One region of the Aeribacillus pallidus genome, then DNA from elsewhere that is predicted to be linked to it. Evidence: riboswitches for the same ligand, from Rfam matches in the RefSeq annotation. Region 1 holds a riboswitch; each other region holds the start of a gene.
What was found. Region 1 has a riboswitch for cobalamin ahead of ABES52_RS08450 (ABC transporter substrate-binding protein). Riboswitches for the same ligand answer to the same signal wherever they lie in the genome.
Positions count from the first base shown of each region.

Region 2: it holds a riboswitch for cobalamin, as region 1 does, so the genes downstream of both, ABES52_RS07020 (bifunctional adenosylcobinamide kinase/adenosylcobinamide-phosphate guanylyltransferase) here and ABES52_RS08450 (ABC transporter substrate-binding protein) in region 1, are expected to answer to the same signal.
Region 3: it holds a riboswitch for cobalamin, as region 1 does, so the genes downstream of both, ABES52_RS06595 (ribonucleoside-diphosphate reductase subunit alpha) here and ABES52_RS08450 (ABC transporter substrate-binding protein) in region 1, are expected to answer to the same signal.

Region 1 is NZ_JBCNBW010000034.1:179,650-184,024, forward strand. Features, by position in the region: gene ABES52_RS08445 (ATP-binding protein) at 1-554, shown strand, start outside; cobalamin riboswitch at 736-920, shown strand; gene ABES52_RS08450 (ABC transporter substrate-binding protein) at 1,047-1,997, shown strand; gene ABES52_RS08455 (FecCD family ABC transporter permease) at 1,963-3,015, shown strand; gene ABES52_RS08460 (ABC transporter ATP-binding protein) at 3,021-4,277, shown strand.
Region 2 is NZ_JBCNBW010000031.1:9,278-13,652, forward strand. Features, by position in the region: gene ABES52_RS07015 (MFS transporter) at 73-1,284, opposite strand; cobalamin riboswitch at 1,602-1,786, shown strand; gene ABES52_RS07020 (bifunctional adenosylcobinamide kinase/adenosylcobinamide-phosphate guanylyltransferase) at 2,055-2,615, shown strand; gene ABES52_RS07025 (cobyric acid synthase) at 2,621-4,111, shown strand; gene cobS (adenosylcobinamide-GDP ribazoletransferase) at 4,117-4,375, shown strand, end outside.
Region 3 is NZ_JBCNBW010000027.1:20,959-25,333, forward strand. Features, by position in the region: gene ABES52_RS06585 (homoserine dehydrogenase) at 1-348, opposite strand, end outside; gene ABES52_RS06590 (Hsp20/alpha crystallin family protein) at 568-1,005, shown strand; cobalamin riboswitch at 1,336-1,533, shown strand; gene ABES52_RS06595 (ribonucleoside-diphosphate reductase subunit alpha) at 1,662-3,905, shown strand; gene ABES52_RS06600 (ribonucleotide-diphosphate reductase subunit beta) at 3,925-4,375, shown strand, end outside.

The sequences.
Region 1 (4,375 bases):
ATGAATCATTACGGATGGGACGATTAGTCAATGATTTACTGGACCTTGCCCGTATGGAGGCCGGTCACCAGTCACTAAACATCGAACAAGTAGAGGTCACTTCTTTTATCGAGAGAGTAACGAATAAGTTTCAAGGGATTGCAAAGGAGAAAGAGGTTGAACTATCGTTTCAATCAAATAGTGACACTCATCCATTTTTTATGGATCCTGATCGCATTGAACAAGTATTAACAAATTTAATTGATAACGCCCTGCGCCATACTCCGAATGGTGGCTTTGTCAAAGTGATTCAAAATTTGGATGAAAAAGGATTAACCGTTCATATTCAAGACTCAGGTTCTGGGATTCCAGAAGAAGACTTACCGTTTGTTTTTGAGCGTTTTTATAAAGCAGATAAAGCGCGTACTAGAGGCCGTTCTGGAACGGGATTAGGGTTAGCAATTGCCAAAAATATTGTCGAATCGCATAAAGGATATATTTCGGTTCAAAGTAAAGTTGGCCATGGTACAACCTTTACCTTTTTCTTACCATGGATTAATCCATCAGACACGTAAATTTGGGCGTCTTGTGTACAACCCTACGGTGTCATTGATTGTCAAACAGAGGTACATTTTGATGAATAATTTTGTTTCATGAGAAACCAAGATAGATAACTTGATTGAAAAAAACTTCTTGTCTAAATATTAATATTTTTGTAACATATTAAGAGGATTGTATTAAAAATACGACCTAATATGAACTGAAAGAACAGATGGTGTCCCATTTGGACTTAATAGGGAATTCGGTGAAAATCCGAAACTGTCCCCGCAACTGTAAAGGTGGACGAAGCGAGCATACCACTGTGCTAGATTTATAGCATGGGAAGGGCTTGCTTAGGAAGAAACCTAAGTCAGTAGACCTGCCATCTCGTTCTAAGTTTCAAAGCTTCGGGGGTTGAGCTTTTGAAACGGACCGTGAAGTGATTTTTTTCATGATGTCCGTTTTAGCTCATCCGATTTTGGATGGGCTTTTTTCAACCCTACAAAAATGAGGAAGGGGTAAGGACTATGAAATGGTGGAAACAGTTAGCAGCTCTCATGCTCATGCTGTTGTTGGTGTTGTCTGGTTGTAATCAAGAAGGATCAACACCAACAAATGAAGTAACATCAGAGGAGACACAATCATTACCTGTAGTGACGGATGCGTTAGGGAATGAAGTGCAATTAGATAAACAACCGGAACGAATCGTATCGCTTATTCCGAGCAATACAGAAATTTTATATGCCATTGGTTTAGGGGATGCAGTTGTTGGTGTATCTGATTGGGATAATTATCCAGAAGATGTGTTGAATAAAGAAAAAGTTGGTGGAATGGAATTTGATGTTGAAAAAATCTTGTCTCTTGAACCGGATTTAGTGTTAGACCATGGTTCACGCAATCACCAAGAAGATACACTTGTAAAACAATTACAAGATGCAGGTGTTCCGGTATTTGTTGTTCCTGAAGCAAAAAGTATTCAAGGTATTTTTGATACAATCGTTCAAGTCGGAAATTTAACGGGACAACAGGAACAAGCAGAGACAGTTGTTAGTGACCTCACAAATCGCTTAAACGAACTAAAAGATCAAGTGGCTCAAATGGATAACGGAGAACCGAAAGTGGTTTGGATAGAAATTTCGCCACAGCCGGAGCTTTATTCAGCCGGAAAAGGTACATACATTGATGAAGCGATTGAAATGTTAGGGGCGAAAAACGCCGTTGAACAAGAAGGCTGGCCACTCATTACTGAAGAAGCAGCCATTTCGTATAATCCGGATGTAATTATTACGACATATGGTTATTATGTGGACAATGCGATTGAACAAGTGCTATCCCGCGAAGGTTGGCAAGACGTAAAAGCGGTTAAAAATAAAGCCGTCTATGATGTACAGGCTGATTTATTATCCCGTCCGGGGCCACGAATTATTGAAGGGGTCGAGGAGCTTGCAAAAGCCATTTATCCAGATCAATTTAAATAAAAAAATACAAACTGTCTTAGCTATTGTTATTGCGATTGGATGTATAGCATTGGGGGTATCGGCAGGGGCGCTGTCGATTCCCTTTTCTATTATTGGTCAAATCTTCTTACATAAATGGTTGGCTGTCCCTTTACCAGATGGCGTAACCGATGTGATGAAAAATGTTATTTGGAACGTACGTTTGCCACGAGTGGTATTAGCCTTTTTAGTGGGTGCATCACTATCATTAGCTGGGGCAGCCTTTCAAGGACTGTTAAAAAACCCACTGGCAGATCCTTATACGTTAGGTGTCTCTTCTGGTGCGTCCGTCGGTGCCGTCTTAGTGATTTTTTTTCAATGGCAATTTCCAATCATTAATGGGTTAACCTTACCGTTTGTTAGTATTGCGTTTGCTTTACTTACATTATGGCTCGTATTACGGTTTGCAAAAGCGATCGATCACCATTTACGAGTAGAAACACTCATTTTAACAGGTATTATTTTTTCATCCTTTTTAGGGGCTGTGATTACCCTCTTCGTTGCCCTATCTGGGGAAGAGCTTCGCCAAATAATTACATGGTTGATGGGGAGTGTGGCGATGAGAGGGTGGGAATTTGTCTATCTTCTCCTACCGTTTTTTTTAATCGGAGCACTTCTAATTTTTTTCAACATTCGCGAGTTGAATGCGTTTACATTCGGTGAAGAAGTAGCAAAGCATCTTGGGGTGGATACGGAGCAAAGGAAGAAAATGCTCCTATTAGGGGCGTCAATTTTAACTGGAGCAAGTGTAGCGGTTAGTGGGACAATCGGTTTTGTCGGACTCGTCATTCCGCATATGGTTCGTCTATTCATTGGAAGTAATCACCGCTGGTTGCTACCGCATTCTCTTTTTTATGGCGGTGCTTTTCTGGTGATCGCTGATTTGTTTTCGCGTACGATAATCGAACCACGTGAATTACCAATCGGAGTCGTAACGTCCTTTATCGGAGCCCCTATATTTACATTTATTTTTTTCCGACGTAGAAGAAAAGGGATGTGAGACAGATGGCCAAACAACCTTTTATTTCCCTAGAAAATGTTTCTTTTCGGTATGACGAAAACACGCCGTTAATAAACGCCATTAATTTATCGATAGAACGATTCGAAATGGTCGGTATTATTGGGCCGAACGGTAGTGGAAAATCGACGTTGTTAAAATTGATGAATCGATCTTTGTCGTTACAACAAGGGGATATTTGGATTAACGGAAAACATATTCATGATTTTTCACCAAAGGAATTTGCAAGAAAAGTAGCCGTTTTACCTCAACATATGGAATTATCGTTTTCCTATACCGTTAAGGAGACTGTTTCCTTTGGAAGGTATGCTCATCAAAAAGGAATGTTTCCGAAATGGACGTCAAAGGATGAACAAGTAGTCCAACAGGCGATGCAACAAACGCAAGTGGATCACTTCGCGCAAGTTCCTGTCGTGCAATTAAGTGGCGGCGAAAGACAACGGGTGTTTCTTGCTCGGGCTCTTGCTCAAGAAGCGGAACTTCTACTGTTAGATGAGCCGACGAATCATTTAGATATTTCGCATCAAATTCAACTGTTAGCCTACTTACGCTCGCTTGTTGATCAACAAAAACTCACAGTCGTTTCTGTGTTCCATGATGTAAACTTAGCACTTATGTTTTGCGATCAGCTCATTATGATGAAAGAAGGAACGTGTGAACGACAGATCGTTCGGATGGATCGAATACATGAACAGCAATTGTCGTCCCTTTATGGTCTTACGTTTCATCTCCTTCCACATGAATCGAAAAGTACCATGCAGCTACAGCCTTTCGTTCCGAGTAGCTCGTTTTTTGGCAAAATAAAAGTTCATTTCAATGAAAAAGGAATTGATTTTTCCCGCCCAGTACGGTTATTTGGTAAATGCAATCAGGTTACGTTTGATGGTTGGTATGATGGGGTAACTAAAGAAGAGGTGGAAGAAAAGAATTACGCGGTTGCCCCTTCTCTTACACGAATTGAAGAGGTATATACTTCACAAGATGTAAACGTATATGGGTTATTCCATCAAAAATATGAGAGCCATGTCACTTTATATTTCCATATTAACCAAAGATTTTCATCTCTCCAACTTATTGATGTTTATACTCGTTGTTATGAAGAACTTGCACCAATTTTCCCTAAATTAAATAGTAAAATAACGATATTAATAGGTACTTGTGAATCTTCTTCGCAAATGAATGAAATACAATTTGACCGTATTCGACAATCGATATTTACGTTTTTAAATAAAGGAAAGAGATAAAAAAATCTCCTTCCTTTTTTCTTTAAAACGGGATATAGTGAGTTTGTAACTTTTTTTATTGAAGGTACGACTAATTTATTGACAGGAGGATATTTTAT
Region 2 (4,375 bases), on a different contig from region 1:
CTAAAAATAAGACTAATATAATTTCACGCATCCAAGTAATTGATGAAAAATAACAGGGGAAAACCCCTGTCATTACAATGTATACGATTGAAAGGAACTGGATGTTGGTGCTTTGGACTTTTGTTTACGCCAATCGTTCCAAGTAAGGATATAGACTATGATAAAACAAATACTTGATAGTTGAAAGATGGTCATTAAGTTAATGTAAGAAGATATGAAACCGAAAAATAAAGAACTGACGCCAATTCCTAAATCAATGGCAGAATAAAACATCCCGTTAGCAACCCCGCGACGTTCGGGGATGGTTTTTGATATGACCCATGCTTGTAGAGCGGGCATCATGGAACCATAACCAAGACCGAATAATACACCAGATAATATTAACCATTCGACCGAATTCGTATAAGAAAGCGTCCAAAGTCCAGTAAATGTTAACATAGAGCATATCATCATTAAAAGCCAAGGACCTCGGCGGTCAAACCATTTGCCTGTGAATGGACGAACGACTATTGCGGTGAGGGCATTAAATAAATAAAATAGGAATATTTGATCAATGTTTCTCTCATTTCCAAAAATAACAATAAACGTCACGATCGTACCATATCCAAATGCAGCTAAAAAGGTAATGAATGCTGGATAAGTACCATTTCGTTCAATCATTACACGAAAAAACGAGAACTTTTTCCACTGGAGCTTGTTTTGAAGAACAGATTCAGGCGTTTCGTAATGAACACTTGTTAAAATAAGAACGGCAACAAGCCCAATTACACTTGCGACACAAATTAATGTTTCAAATCCCCAATTTTGGTACAAAATGATTCCTAAACTTGGTGCAGCAATCATAGCCACAGTCATTGATAATGCAAAATATCCCATGCCTTCACCGATTCGTTTGGATGGGACAAGTTCAACAGCTGCTGTGCCGTTCGCTGTCGTTGACCACCCCCAAGCGAATCCATGAAGAAGTCGCAACCATAAAAACAATCCGATCATAGCGGCATACATATATGAAAAGGTAAGGAGGAGTAGGGCGGTAGCTCCAACAACAACCATCCATTTTCGTTTAGAACTACCTAAAAGAAATCCAATCAACGGACGAATCAATACAGCTCCAAACGTAAATAAAGATGTGACCAGTCCAACTTCTAACGGAGAGGCACCAATTTCTTTCGCTTGCGGTGGTAATGTCGGCAACAACATTTGAAAGCTCATAAACACAAACATGTTCCCAAGAACTAATAAAGTAAACGACTTCGTCCAAAGTCGCGTCTCATCACACTGCATAAAATAACTCCTCTCAAAAACTATTTCGAATCACGAAAAATATTATACTACGAGGAAACGAAAATAAAAAGAAAAACAACTTCTTCTACCAATAAATAATTTCACGCACCCAAATTTTTATTTTAAAATAAATATAAAAAAGTAGTTAAAGAGGAAAATCTGGTTTCCAACAGGGAAGCGTGAAGACAAAAGAAAGGGATTTAACCCTATAAATCAAAACCTTGTGATGATCAAACATACCGAAAAGTTTTGAATTAGAATTATTATTTATATACAAGTCCCCCTTTATTACGTATAATGTTGAAAAAAGACAATTACATAGGGAATGGAAAATGGGTGCTGTTAGAAAGACAGCTTAAAAGGGAAGTTTGGTGAAAATCCAACGCGGTCCCGCCACTGTGAATGGAGAGCATCCTATAAGAGACCACTATGCATTTTGCATGGGAAGGTATAGGATGCGATGACCATGAGCCAGGAGACCTGCCCATTTTCTAGACACCATTTTACCTACGAGGATAGGGAGGTGTCGTTGGAAGGCGGTTCGCCTGTTTGATGCCGAATCGTAGCCATTTATTGGCTATTTTACTGAATATAACGACATCTCCCTTTTTATGTAGGAGATGTCGTTTTTTATTTCCTACTAGTAGAAAAAAGACATGATTAATGAAAGCAAAAGTTGAAGTAATTCCTAAAAAAGCTCGCGCTGCTGTTCGGAAGAAAGAAGAAAATGATTGATAGCTCAGTACGTTAAGGGAGTGGAAGGCAAAGTGATGATATTTGTTACTGGCGGTGTGCGGAGCGGAAAAAGCTCGTTTGCCGAACAGTTGGCGGTGGAAATAGCGAGTGAACATCAGCTCCATCTACATTATATTGCGACAAGTGAAGGAACTGATGACGAAATGAGAAAACGTATTACCCTTCACCGCTTAGCACGAGAAAAAAGCCCGATGCCATGGAAAACATGGGAATTTCCCCATCCAAATTTTCATTTGATTTCGAATTTTGGAAAGGAAGATGTAATTCTTTTAGATTGTCTTACGACATGGATGGGCAATGTTTGTTTTCATCAATTTGAATGTTCTCCACCATCAACTAGCGAAGCTTTTATGAATAGTACAGTTTTAAAGGTAATGAATACCATTGATGCTTTTTCTGCTCGTGTCCATACGTTCATTCTTGTCTCCAATGAACTATTACACGATGGAAACCTTGATGACCCGTATGTGTTTGCCTATCAGAGGATGATTGGCCTCTTGCATCAAAAAATAGTCAATCGAGCAGATACAGCATTTCTTGTAGAAACAGGAATCGCGCTAAAAATGAAGGGATGATGATGGTGAAAGGGATTATGATTCATGGGACGGCTTCGAATGTAGGGAAAAGCTTTATTACAACGGGTTTTTGCCGGATTTTTTCCGATTTAGGATATAAAACTGCGCCGTTTAAATCACAAAATATGTCCAATAATTCGTATGTCACCTTTGATGGAAAGGAAATTGGCCGCGCCCAAGGAATACAAGCTGAAGCCGCCCGAACAGAAGCAACGGTTTATATGAATCCGATTTTATTAAAACCGAGAAATGACACACATTCAGAAGTCGTATTATTTGGGAAAAGCTATGACACGTTTTCTGGACAAGACTATCGTAATGACTTTTATGAGAAAGGATTATCGGTCATACAAACCGCATTAAATGAGTTAAGTAACGAATACGATCTTCTTGTCGTTGAAGGAGCAGGAAGTCCTGTGGAAGTGAACTTAAAAGATCGAGATCTTGTCAATATGAAAGTCGCCGAACTTATGGATGTCCCGGTCATTTTAGTGACAGATATTGAAAGAGGGGGAGTATTTGCAAGCATTGTCGGGACGCTTGCATTGTTAGAACCTCACGAAAGAAAGAGAGTTAAAGGTGTGATTATCAATAAGTTTCGAGGAGATATCAGCCTTTTTCAAAGCGGTGTAGAATGGATTGAAAAACAGACAGGGATCAAAGTGCTTGGGGTGCTCCCTTACTTAGACGATCACCAAATTGATGGAGAAGATTCATTATCGATTCGAACAAAAGTATTAAATGATCATTTTCTTGACATTGCCGTTATTCGTCATCCTTATATTTCGAATTTTACAGATGTAGAGCCTTTTCTATTTGAAGAAGATGTGGCGATTCGCTGGGTGGACCATGTTGATCAACTTGGACATCCAGACGCAGTGATCATTCCAGGGACAAGAAGTACGATTCACGATCTACAAACGATAAAAAAACGAGAGTTGGATCAAGCACTTGTTCAATATGTGCAAAACGGTGGAACCGTCGTTGGCATTTGCGGTGGCTATCAAATGCTTTCGGAAAAACTATTAGATCCATATGGAGCGGACAGTGGGGTACATGGGCCTGAAACGGAAGGAATCGGGTTGCTTCCAGTTCAAACGATTTTTTTCAATGAAAAGAAGACAAAGAGGATAAAGGGGATGACCCACCCCACAGTCACCATAGCCGGTTACGAAATTCATACAGGCATTACGCAAAAAATGCGAGAAGATGAGCGATTTTCTCCTTTTCTTTTTGATGAAAATGGTCAAGCGGCCGATGGATGGATCCGTGAAGATGGGGCTGTGATCGGAACATATGTCCATCATCTATTCCACAATGATGAATGGAGAACCTTTTGGCTGAATCAACTTCGGCGTAAAAAAGGCCTTCCAGAACAAAAAACGCTCTTAATTACAGCAAAAAAAGATAAACAGTATGATCGCCTTGCGGACCATATTCGGACGTACGTGAACATAGATGAGATCGTCAAGTTGGCAACGGGGAAAGAGGGTTAGACAAAGTGAAAAAGGCGCTACAGGATGCGAAAAACGGTTTTTTGCTTGCTCTTCAGTTTTTTTCAGCCATTCCGATCCATCGGTCGATCCCTATACAAAGCATAACGAAAAAAAGGATGATCCAATCCTTTCCTCTTATCGGTCTTTTCATTGGCTTGATCCTTTGGGGGCTACTCTATTTGTTAAGTGTTTGGAGTCCTTTTTCCATACTGGCTGTCACTTTTATTGTGTTTTTAACTAGTATTTTGTTGACCGGAGGCATTC
Region 3 (4,375 bases), on a different contig from region 1:
TAACTCGGAACCATACAATGCAATTAAATCTTTATTTGCCGTAACAACATGCTTGTTATTGTTTAATGCTTGTAAAATATACTTACGAGCCTCTTCAATTCCTCCCATTACCTCTACAATCACATCAATTTCCGGATCATTAATCACTTCATCTGGATCAGTTGTTAACAAATCTTTTTCAATATCGACTAGGCGCCTTTTATTTACGTCGCGTAATAACACCTTTTGAACGTGTACCGGGCAACCGACTTGATGTTGTAACTCTTTTTGGTGATTACGGATAATTTTTACCACCCCAGAACCGACCGTCCCTAAGCCTAACAACCCAATTTTAATCACGCCATTCATGAGTGCCTCACCTCTTTTTGTATTTTCGTAGAGTACAATTGTTTTTGTATGATAGACAATATAACATGATTACTTTAGGAAAACAATACTAAAAATAATAAATTTTTATAATTTTCATGAAAGCGCCTTCATTTGTTCGCGTTTTTTATTATTAATGAATAATATTTTTGAACGTATTAAAACTAATTTCGAAGCATTTAACGAAGGAGGATAAAACGAATGGCTCTAACACCGTATGAACATCCATTTACACGTTTTCAACGAGATTTAGAGCGGTTTTTTAATTCCAGTTTTCCGCAACTGTTTTCTTGGACACCGGAACGTTTTGGCACACCAAGAATGGATGTACATGAAACCGACCTCGAAGTGATTGTTCATTGTGAAATTCCTGGTCTAGAGAGAAAAGAAGATGTAACGATTGATGTCGATCATAACGTATTATCAATCAGTGGTAAGATTGAACGGCATTATGACGTTAAAGAAGAGCAAACCCATCATCAAGAGCGGTATTTCGGTAAGTTTCATCGTTCCCTTACCCTACCTGCTGATATCGACGAATCTTCGATTAAAGCCACGTACCGCAATGGGATATTAGAGATTCGGGCAACGAAAAAAAATCCACCTCAACGTCGACGTATTGATGTGGAATTTCATTAACCCTATAGATTACACCCATGCCGGGCGCACAACAAAAAAAGACGAGTCGCTATGACTCGTCTTTTTCTAGGGCAAAAGGGGGTTTTTCATGAATCATTCTCCATCCTTGTATAGAGGGGGTAATTTTTTTGATTGAGAACGATTTTCAATTTCATTATAAGTTGTACTCCCCTCTTCGTCAACGATTTTCGTGTTACAAATTTGTTACAACAAGAAAGATGGTACAATTTTCAAAAATGGTGGACTTTTTGGTTGTTTTTTATATGACGAGTGTGGTATAATCATTTACGATATATAGTATTACCGCAAATTAATACAACAATATATTGTGTTTTCACCACGAAAACAGGTGTCCAAACTGGACTTAATAGGGAATCCGGTGAAATTCCGGAACTGTCCCCGCAACTGTAAGTGTGGACGAACAGGACACATCCACTGTTTAGACCAGCTTAATCGGCGTCTATACGGGAAGGGTCCTAAGTAGGAGGAAGCATAAGTCAGGAGACCTGCCTGTTTTTGGAGTAGTTTCAATTCTCCGGGGATTGAGAAGATGAAACGATAGGTGAAAAGGTGGCATCCTCCTTTTCCTATCGTTTGATCCGCTCAATTTTGGGAGCGGCTTTTTTATTTATTTTGACTAAATAGGAGGAAACCATATGACACAACTGACGACTCTTTTGTCTGAAGAAATCTTTTCGGAAATAAGCCCTCGTTTTCCATCAAAATACGTCGAGCATCTTATTTGTCGAAGTAATCGAGTGTTATCTCATAAACCTTGGCTTTCTGAAGATGAATGGCTCCATGAAATGATATTAGAAAGCTTAGCCCAAATCGATGTAGAAGAACCTGATTGGACATATGTTGCTGCTCACTTACATCTCCACCAATTGTATCGTCAAGCAGCCCGGAATCGTAGATATCATGTTCAACAAAAATACGGGTCTTTTTACGACTTAATCGTTACATTAGTAAATAAAGGGATCTACGCTCCGTTTTTACTCAAAAAGTATACACAAAAGGAAATTGAACAGCTTGAAAAGTTCATCGATTCTTCCAAAGATCAATTGTTTACATACATTGGTTTACGAACATTATCTGACCGGTACTTAGCACGTGGGTACGATAAAGAACTTTATGAACTACCTCAGGAACGTTGGATGATCATCGCTATGACGTTAATGCAAGATGAACCAGCTGAAATCCGAATGCACTATATCCAAGAAGCGTATTGGGCGTTAAGCCATTTATATATGACAGTCGCTACCCCTACTCTAGCAAATGCTGGGAAAACATATGGACAATTATCTAGTTGTTTTATAGATACGGTGGATGATAGTTTACAAGGAATATTTGATAGCAATACGGATATTGCTAACTTATCCAAATATGGTGGTGGAATCGGTGTCTATCTTGGAAAAATCCGAAGCCGAGGAAGTGATATAAAAGGATTTAAAGGAGCTTCCTCCGGTGTTCTTCCGTGGATGAAGCAGTTAAACAACACGGCCGTTAGCGTCGATCAGCTCGGTCAACGAAAAGGAGCCATTTGTGTCTACCTCGACGTTTGGCATAAAGACATCTTTTCCTTTTTAGATGCGAAGTTAAATAACGGGGACGAACGCTTCCGTACGCACGACTTATTTACAGGAGTATGCATCCCCGATTTATTTATGGAAAAAGTGGAAGCCCGCGAAGATTGGTATTTATTTGACCCACATGAAGTTCGAAAAGTGATGGGTTATTCATTGGAAGACTTTTACGATGAAAAAAAAGGACAAGGTTCTTTTCGTGAGAAATATTTCGAATGCGTCAACCACCCAATGCTATCAAAAGAAAAAGTACCCGCAATCGAAGTTATGAAAGGAATTTTAAAGAGTCAATTAGAAACAGGAACCCCTTTTATGTTTTACCGGGATGAGGTTAATCGAAAAAATCCGATGAAGCATCTGGGGATGATTTATTCTAGCAATTTGTGTACCGAAATTACCCAAAATCAAAGCCCAACGATTCAATCGACACAATATACCGAAGATGGAAAAATAATAATTGAAAAACGTCCTGGTGACTTTGTTGTTTGTAACTTATCGTCCATCTCGTTAGCCCGTGCGGTGATGGAAGATGTTCTCGAACGACTGATCCCGATTCAAATTCGTATGCTCGATAACGTTATTGATTTGAATCGGATTCCTGTTTTACAAGCTCAATTAACGAATAAAAAGTACCGGGCCATTGGATTAGGTACGTTTGGCTGGCATCATTTATTAGCTTTAAAAGGCATTACATGGGAGAGCGATGAAGCGGTAGCGTATGCCGATCGCTTATACGAAAAAATCGCCTTTTTAACGATTCATGCCAGCATGAAATTGGCAAAAGAAAAAGGATATGCTCCTGCATTTTGCGGTTCTGAATGGGAAACCGGAACCTATTTTGAAAAGCGTGGGTATTTGAATGCAACGAAGTCGCCGTTTCCGTGGAAACGTTTAGCAAAAGATGTACAAACATATGGGATTCGTAACAGCTATTTATTAGCCGTTGCTCCGAATTCTTCAACAGCACTAATTGCAGGAAGTACACCTAGTATCGACCCGATCTTTCAAAAACACTACTCAGAAGAAAAGAAGGATTATAAGATTCCGGTCACTGCTCCAGATTTAAATGAAAAAACTACTTGGTTTTATAAATCAGCCTATTTTATCGACCAACGTTGGAGCATCCGTCAAAATGCGGCCCGTCAACGGCATATTGATCAATCCATTTCGTTTAACTTGTATGTTCAAAATAACATAAAAGCAAAAGAATTATTGGAATTACACTTACTTGCTTGGTCATCTGGATTAAAAACCACATATTACTTACGGTCAACTTCTTCACTGTTAGAAGAATGCGATTCGTGCTCAAGTTAATCAATGGGAGGTTCAAGCTATGCATACCGTATCGAAACGAACTTTAATGGATAAAACAGCCCCAAACCGATCAACTGGAATCATCAATGGGAAATCTTCAAATGTTTTAAATTGGGACGATGTTCGTTTTCCATGGGCCTATCCTAAATATAAAAAAATGCTGTCCAACTTTTGGACGCCTTTTGAAATCAATATGGCTCAAGACATAAAACAATTTCCGAATTTAAGTGAAGCAGAACAAGATACCTTTTTAAAAATTATTGGGCTATTGGCACTTTTAGACAGCATTCAAACCGATTATGCAGGAAAAGTAGCCGATTATTTAACGGATTCTAGTTTAAATGCCCTCATGATTATGCTTGCCCAGCAGGAAGTGATTCATAACCATTCCTACTCGTACGTGTTATCAAGCTTGGTGTCCAAACAAAAACAAGATGAAGTCTTTGAATTTTGGCGAACAGAGCCCATTT